DNA from 2 places in the Bacillus sp. FSL R5-0422 genome. Region 2 is predicted to be linked to the other one. Evidence: predicted binding sites of a transcription regulator. Region 2 holds the regulator's gene; the other holds the start of a gene.
The links. Region 2 encodes LexA, which represses DNA repair genes until DNA is damaged. Its sites were predicted from a motif close to CGAACATATGTTCG; they were not measured.
Positions count from the first base shown of each region.

Region 1: MKX52_RS10585 (DNA polymerase IV) is a predicted target of LexA. The motif match lies at 2,327-2,340, and genes of this name have one in related genera.

Region 1 covers NZ_CP152014.1:2,081,402-2,085,826, forward strand. Annotated here, with positions in the region: gene MKX52_RS10570 (GNAT family N-acetyltransferase) at 28-1,005, opposite strand; gene MKX52_RS10575 (GNAT family N-acetyltransferase) at 1,002-1,481, opposite strand; gene MKX52_RS10580 (YfmQ family protein) at 1,756-2,205, shown strand; gene MKX52_RS10585 (DNA polymerase IV) at 2,355-3,587, shown strand; gene MKX52_RS10590 (YolD-like family protein) at 3,603-3,947, shown strand; gene MKX52_RS10595 (MFS transporter) at 4,135-4,425, shown strand, end outside.
Region 2 covers NZ_CP152014.1:1,694,221-1,698,645, reverse strand. Annotated here, with positions in the region: gene tkt (transketolase) at 1-1,046, opposite strand, end outside; gene MKX52_RS08500 (DUF896 domain-containing protein) at 1,234-1,464, opposite strand; gene MKX52_RS08495 (recombinase family protein) at 1,534-2,181, opposite strand; gene yneA (cell division suppressor protein YneA) at 2,199-2,510, opposite strand; gene lexA (transcriptional repressor LexA) at 2,670-3,290, shown strand; gene MKX52_RS08480 (hypothetical protein) at 3,336-3,770, opposite strand; gene MKX52_RS08475 (IseA DL-endopeptidase inhibitor family protein) at 4,065-4,425, shown strand, end outside.

The sequences.
Region 1 (4,425 bases), 390 kb from region 2:
AAAATACCTTGTTCTATGTAAAAACGTTTACTTGTATCGTCCTTTGTCTTTCAACTGCTTTGACCATTTGAATGCCTCTTGTTCAATCTCTTTAATAATGGCATCTTTTCCATTGATATAATTTTCCATATCTTCCGGATGGGCTTTTGCCAATTGGCGCTTTTTATCTGCATAAGCTTTAGCACGCTCAGGTGTTGCTTTTAAATAATCACGAAACACCAAATGTCTTTTCACATCATTATGACCAGTTTCATAGGCGTGAACGTGATGTGATCGATTCAAACCGCCTTTTCTAAAAAAACGTCTTCCTTGAAGTCCATATTCTCCTAGTGGTTCATATCCAAGCTGACGAAACAGATGGTTACACTCATCTAAATCACTAATATGTTTCACTTCTAGCAGGATATCAATGATCGGCTTGGCGGCCATGCCTTTGATTGACGTACTGCCAATGTGGTGACCATTTATCCAGTTACTGCCCACCACCTCTTTCAGCTTGGCAAGCTCACGGCGACATTCGTCTGGCCAGCTCGTTTGATATTCAATCACTTCTACCTTTCGAAGCATCGACCGTTCCATTTTGGTTAAGATCAGATTGTTTTCTACTTGTAAACGATCCGTCTGTTGAAACCCTAGCTTTTCATAGAGCTGAATCGCTGGGGTATTCGCTTCCGCCGTAGTGAGCTCAATTGGTAGTTGATGATTGATAATGAATTGCATCAGCTTTGTTCCGATTCCTTGATGGACATGATGAGGGTGCACAGCCAATCGGCTGAGGACAATTCTGTCCTCATGCATTTCATATGAAGCGATTCCTAACAACTGTCCTTCTGTCTCAAACCCTATGAATTTCTCATCTGTTTTCATAATGTCTTTGACCGTTTGTTTTAAGGGTGGTAAATCTTGATAGCCAATTTGTTCTGCCTCGCGCTGATATGCGGCAAGTTGGATATGTAAAATTTGTTTTGCTTGCTCTTTGTTTTGTTGATCGAGCCGAATGATCATACCTTTTCCTCCAGCTTTTTCACAAATAACACACGGTCTTCATGAATGCCGTCGTAATCTGAAAAAACTGAAATGCCGTCCACTGTTTTATCTCCCTTTTCGATTTGAAAACCGAGTTTTGTATGGTAAGCAATGGAGACTCTATTAACAGGAGCTGTGACAGCTTTAATTGTTGTTCTCCCTTCCTTTTGAGCCGCTTCATAAAACGCTTGATAGAGGATTTTGCCGATCTTTAATTTCCGGTGATCAGGATGTACCCCAACAAAGTGAATATACGCTTCATCTGAATGAGATTGCGATAAAAAACCGACTAAAAAGCCAATCAGTTCACCTTTTTCGACGACGACAAAACTTGTTTGCTGAAAATGTTCAAAAAATAGTTTCGGCAATTTTGCGCGCAAATCCCTACCTCCCCACCAGCTTTGGATGACGGATGTGACGGCATAAAAATCTGACGGCTTCACTTGACGTATCATGATGACCTCGCCCCTTTTCATTTTGGCTTACCACTCTCTTTTTTATAAAAACCTGTTGTTTCAATAGTCTACCTGTCCGATGAATTATTTGTAAAGATTACGTGCCTGCCTTTTTTCTTTCAGCTTTGTTGATTTCGTTCTTTCACCGTCATCTCCTTTTAAATCTTCACACTTATTTCAAAAAGTTCACTTTTTGTGCGAAAGTTTCATTCTTTTGGTATGTTAAGATGGTTCATATAGGAAATGTAACAAATGTTTATTGGAGATGATGATATTGGTTTGGATTGTTACTTCACTTGTTGTGTTTAGTCTTTTAAAGCTTCTTGTCACTTCGCTGCCTTCTGGTGTTGTGGAACGCCTTTTTAGTCGTTATGCAGTGCATGCAAAAGTAACAAGTGATCAAACAACGATCATGTTTGAAGATCGTCCGCTCGATGATCAACAAGCATCTGACATTATTCAACATTTTAATGATGCGATCTTTATTGAACGCTATTATATTTATCCTGGTGATGAAGAGCGTTTTCTTCATCCGCAGGAAGGGCCTGCACCGCTTACTATGCAAACAAAGCTTGGTAAGCATGATGTGACCCTTTATCTGTATCATTACGATGACCACGTAGATGTGGTTCGGCAATTTACTCATAAGCCTAAGAAAAAACTGACGGCCTATCGTTTGCGTTCTGAGCCGCTCCAAACATCTTACAATTTAGCACATGCTTAAAATATGTTGTATCAAATGAGACGAAGTGTTTTCCACTTTGTCTTTTTTGTATGGTTTTACACTCTTTTCTTTGAATGATTTACCAGTATCAATTTCGCCTCCTGACGGTTACAATAAGAACAGAACATACGTTCTAAGAGGTGAAAATAATGAATGAACGAGCCATTCTGCTTGTGGATATGCAATCGTTTTATGCGTCAGTCGAAAAAGTGGAGGCTCCCCACTTGAAGGATGTGCCGCTCATCGTCTCTGGAGATCCTGAGCGGCGGAGCGGGGTCGTACTTGCTGCCTGCCCGCTTGCTAAAAAACGGGGCGTACAAAATGCATCAAGATTATGGGAAGCACAGGAGAAATGCCCCGAAGCTGTCGTCGTACGCCCCCGGATGCAGCGTTATCTTGATATTTCTGTCATGATCACAGAACTGCTTGAACAATACACAGATCTTGTCGAACCATATTCAATTGATGAACAATTTCTCGATATTACAGGCAGTCTGACACTACTCGGTTCTCCCCGTGAGATCGCTCAAAATATACAAACTACCATTATGAACCAGACCGGTATTTACGCACGTGTTGGCATCGGTCCTAATAAAGTACTCGCCAAAATGGCTTGTGACCATTTTGCTAAAAAAAACTCATCTGGCATCTATGAACTTCGCGCAGACAGTGTTTCGGCTGATTTATGGCCGCTTCCGATTGGAAAATTATTTGGCGTTGGTAAACGAATGGAGCACCATTTAAAACGAATGGGCATTAGTACCATCGGAACGCTTGCTACTTATCCGTTAGATCGGCTTAAAAAACGCTGGGGAATCAACGGAGAACTTTTGCAGCGAACAGCATTAGGGCATGATCCCTCTCCGGTCACCGTACACACACATAATGAGCAAAAAGCGGTGGGACATCATATGACTCTCCCCCATGATTATGCGTCTTTTGAGGACATCAAAGTCGCTCTTCTTGAATTGAGCGAAGAAGTGGCAAGACGTGCACGCTTTAAGCATTATCTTGGTCAAACAGTGTCTGTTGGCGTGAGAGGCGCTGATTTTTCTCACCCGACTGGATTTCATAGACAAATCAAGCTTCATTCACCTACACAGTACGGGACAGATATTGCAGAGGCAGCTATTCAGCTATGCCAGCAGCACTGGGATGGTCAGCCCATTCGAAGTGTCGGTATTACTCTCTCACAGCTGCAGTCTGACAGCCAGTATCAGTTAAATTTATTTGATCATCATGTTCAAAAAGACAAACTCAGCAAAGTATTTGATGCGATCCACATAAAGTATGGACCTGCTGCCTTGCTGCATGCTTCGTCACTGACAAGCGCAGGCCAGGCATATCATCGCGCCGAAAAAATTGGCGGACATTACAAATAACGGAGGCGAACAGCCATGAATCCCAATAAATTAACACCTGGATACAACCTCATGTGGGAATCAAGCCGAATGATGCTTCCAGAGCACCGGGAGCAGCTGCTTGCTCAAAAACGAAAGAAAAAAGAATACACCCCTCCCCCGCTGAGCACCGATCAACTGGAGGAAATGAATTTTTTGATCACACAGTCGATTACCGAGGATCAAGCGATTTGCGTAACATATGCCGCAGCAGGTAGGAAAGAGCAGTTTTGGGGCTGGGTAAAAGTCATTCATTATGAAACGCAGCGCATAAAAATCGTCAATGATGAAGATGTTCTCAACCTGTCCTTGCAGCAAATCGTCGCGATCGACCTTAATTAAATTGTGGCAAATAACCACGCGAATCAGTGTCATAAAAGCACCGGCAAAAAAAAGCATGTGCCTCCAAATACGAGCAATCAAGCTTCTCTGCCATATGGCGGATGCCCTCTCCATCAAATTGTGTATTTAATTTGCACAATTTTTCATGTATGATTGGAACATCTTACAAACTCAGGGGAGAAACAGCATGAAAAATAACTTACGTACGCTACATCCGCTTAGTTGGACGATCATCATCGGCACCATATTTGGCCGAATGGCGACATCCATGAGCATTCCTTTTTTGGCCGTTTATTTAACACAAGTCAAAGGCGCCTCAGCTTCTTCTGCTGGATTAATCATTGCCGTTAGCTCTCTGATTGGGATCGTTGCAAGTTTTTACGGTGGATATATTTCTGATCGTATCGGAAGAAAAAAGGTCATGCTTCTATCAATCTTTGGCTGGACACTTGTCTTTGTTGGCTTTGCATTTGCAGAT
Region 2 (4,425 bases):
TCATAAACAGGAATCTCTTGATCCCAATTCTCAGGAAGCTTTCCTTCAATCGCAAGCTTCAATTGAGCTGCTAGCTCAGGGTATTCTTTTTCATATTGCGCAAATTGTTCATTCCAAGCTGCTTCTTTTTTCTGACCAGCGTCTTTTACAGCTTCTTTGAAATGATCGTACACTTCAGAAGGTACATGGAAATCTTCTTCAAACGTCCAAGAGTATGCTTCCTTCGTCAGCTTTGCTTCGTCGCTGCCAAGTGGTGCACCATGCACACCAGACGTTCCTGCACGGTTTGGCGATCCGAAACCGATGGTTGTTTTCACTTCGATCAGTGTAGGTCTGTCTGTGCTTTGTTTTGCCTTTTCAATAGCAGCTGTCACTTCTTCAATGTTGTTGCCGTCTTTTACGTAAAGAACTTCCCAGTTCATCGCTTCAAAACGATTCTTCACATTTTCAGAGAATGAACGATCTAGGTCGCCATCTAAAGAAATATCATTTGAATCATAAAGAACAATTAAACGTCCTAAGCCTAAATGACCAGCAAGGGAAGCAGCTTCAGAGGAAATCCCCTCCATTAAGTCTCCATCTCCGCAAATGCTGTATGTATAGTGATCTACAACATTAAAGTTGTCTTTGTTATACGTTTCCGCAAGATGTCTTTCTGCAAGTGCCATACCAACTGCCATGGCAATCCCTTGTCCTAAAGGACCTGTTGTGGCATCTACGCCCTCTGTATGTCCAAACTCAGGATGTCCAGGGGTTTTGCTACCCCATTGGCGGAATTGTTTTAGATCATCGATGCTCAGGTTGTATCCGCTTAAATGAAGCATGCTATATAGAAGCATAGAACCATGTCCCGCAGATAATACAAAACGGTCTCTGTTAAACCAATTTGGGTTTTGCGGACTTACGTTTAAGTGATTCGTCCATAAAGCGTATGCCATTGGTGCAGCACCCATCGGCATTCCAGGGTGACCGGAATTCGCTTTTTCAATTGCGTCTATGGAGAGAGTACGTATTGTTGCAATAGATTTCAATTCAATCGTTTCCATATAAATCCCCTTCCGTATCTTGTGTACACCATTATCATAAATCTACTGTCCTTTTTTCACAACTATTTCACGCTGAAAAAGAGTGATTTTGTCACATTTAGTTTATCGATCACCTAAAAAGTTATGCAAAAATGAAAAAAGATGAGAATGTTTTTCCCATCTTTTCAAAATTCAAGAAATCATAAGCTTAATGAAGGTTTTGATCTCTTTCTCTTTTTAATTTTTCTGGTGTGACATCGTTTCCTTCAGGGTCAACGATTTTCACGGTTTTAAGTGTATTTTTCATAGAAGAACGAAAAGCTTTTAAATACTCTTCTCTTAATTGCTTTTGTTCTGTTTTTTCAGCGTCTGACAATCCGGTCTCTTTTGACTTTTTTGAAAGCTCATTGATTCTTGCAAGCTGATTTTTAGAAATCATGACTAACTCCTTTAAAACATTTTCTCTACATACTACTAAATATCGATCACTTTGACAACAAATCAAGCTTTAGGTGATCAAACCTTTTTCATATTCTTGATACCTTCTATGGACCGTTGCTTTTGAAATGTCAAAACCTAGTGCCTGAAGAGTTGCTGCGATTTCGGCAAAGGTCATGTTGTTCTTTCTTAATCGAACAATTTCTGAAATCGGCACTTCAATACGCTCACGGCCAGGCGCATGATCCTGCTGTTTTAAATTCAGTTCGGGCTGATACCCGCCTTCTACGGCTCTTCTCATTCCCCGCTTGATTTTCAGGTTATGAATTTTTCGTTGATATTCTTCAACGACTCCGACGATCTCAATCACCATTTCATCAGCTTCTGAAAGCTCAAGCTCGCCTCTATGAAACGTACTGTACACCTTCACATTCTCTTTAAAAAGACAATGAAGAAGCGCAATTTTTGCTTGTCCTCTTCCGAGACGTGTTTCATCCTGGATAAGAACAGCATCAATTGACTTTTCTCTTAGTGTAGCTAGCATATCAAACACACCATCGCGATCTAGATCATACCCGCTTGCTTTTTCTTTAATAACTTTAACCACATTCATCTTGTGCATAGCAGCTAAAGCCAGCAATTCTTCTTCTTGTCTCTTCAGCGAGGTTTCCTGCTCTTCTTTGACAGTGCTTACTCTCGCATAGATGATTGCATTCATGTCTTCAATCGACCTTTCTACTGTACTGTTGCAAGTTGATATACGACTGGATGCTCTTTTTTGACTGGTATGACAAGGATGTCACCAGGCTGGATTTCTGTTGAAGCAAGATCATTGTGCTGAGTGACCCAGTCAATAAACGCATTTTTATCAATAGATTTGCTGTCGTTTACTTGATCAGCTAACCCCCAAAGAGTATCACCTGATTGAACTTCTATTTTAACATATTGATTTGGATCATTATGGCTTGTGACTGCAATAAGTGAGAGAAATATGCCAACGATGAATGAGAATACCCCAATAAAAATAATAGATTCTTTTAACCTCATAATGTCATCTCTCCTAATAGAATGTGTGTTCGTTCTTTCTGTCACTTATTATAAATACGAACAAACGTTTCTGTCAAACGTTTTTTTCGAACCTATGTTTGTACTGTTAGGAAAAACATGCTATAATTTCTTTAAAATTGACGTTTTGAGGTGCAAAAGATGACGAAGCTATCAAAAAGACAACTCGATATCCTGACATTCATCAAAGAAGAAGTAAAAAGTAAGGGCTATCCCCCATCCGTTCGTGAAATTGGAGAAGCTGTCGGTCTAGCATCCAGTTCAACGGTTCATGGACATTTAGCTAGACTAGAAACGAAGGGCTTAATAAGAAGAGACCCGACAAAACCTAGAGCGATCGAAGTACTAGATGAAGAGGAATTGAATATTCCAAAGAGTGCTGTAATGAACGTACCAGTCATCGGAAAAGTAACAGCAGGCTTGCCTATTACAGCTGTTGAGAATGTAGAAGAATACTTCCCTCTTCCAGAAACTTTTGCAGCACCAGATGAACAAGTATTTATGCTTGAAATTATGGGAGAAAGTATGATTGACGCAGGTATTTTGGACAAGGACTATGTCATTGTTCGTCAGCAGAGCACTGCTAACAATGGAGATATTGTCGTCGCCATGACAGAGGAAGATGAAGCGACAGTCAAGCGTTTCTATAAAGAAAATACTCACTTTAGATTACAGCCAGAAAATCCATCTATGGAACCGATTATTTTACAGAATGTAAGTATACTAGGTAAAGTGATTGGCGTATTTAGAAATATTCACTAAAAAAAGCCGGTATTTCATCAGCTAATGATGAGAACCGGCTTTTTTTTATGAACAAGAATAGGCAAGAATACTCGAGCTTGGGAAGGAACCAAATGTAAAGTTCGGCCAAATAAAGCCCGTTGTTCTCCCGAATGGCTGTGAGGACAGGACATACATTAAAAATACTTGACCGTTTCTCATAAAGACAATCGTCCATCTTCTATTACATCCCGCAGCGAATTGAACCGATTGCTGCCCTCCACCTGTTTGCCCTGAAATTAGTGACTGCATGCTTTGAGGCTGTGATAATGCTTGCTGATATTGCGAAATAATATGCTGTGGTGGAGCTGGCGGGGCTGAGCCACTAGATCCGTGCCCAGTGCCTCCTCCTCCGAATGGGAATCCTGGAAATCCTCCAACTTGTGAAGGAAACGACGGAAAACCTTGCATCTGCCTATCATATGAGTACCCATTCCACATACCTTCATACGGATAATACATATTCAACACCACTTTCTTAGACATTCATCACGATAGTATATGACATAAATGAAAAAGCGTGTTGAACGTCCAAAAAGAAACTTTTCCAAAAAACGTTTTGTTCTTCTTTAGAACGGTTAAATACTAGATATAAAGAAAAAATAAAAAAATGAAAACTTTTTGCCACCTTTAAACGTTATATATATAGAAAGAAAAGAAATAAAAAACATTTTAATTTAATACTTGTAATATCACTGTAATTATTGTAACATTTGTAACATAAGAAGTTTTCATTGAGAAAAGGAGGCAATTGCCTTGAAAAAATTATTCGTTTTATTAACTGCTATTATGCTTATGATCTCATTACAATCTACAACATTGGCCGCTTCTAAAAAACCAGCCACTTTGACAAATAAAGAAGCGTTACATATTGCCCTTGATGCACGAGAACACTTTTGGAGTGCGATGTCAGGCTACAAAATTAAGGAACATTCTGATTACAAATTAAAATCATTTAGCTATAAAGACATGACTTACAACTATCTTTCTAAAACATTTGATACAAAGAAAAAACTAAACAGCTACCTATCTCAAGTTTTCACAAAAGAAGCCATCAATCAAGGTTTAAAAGACTACCAGTTCATTGTTCATAAAGGTAAAATGGCTGTTCCAGTTG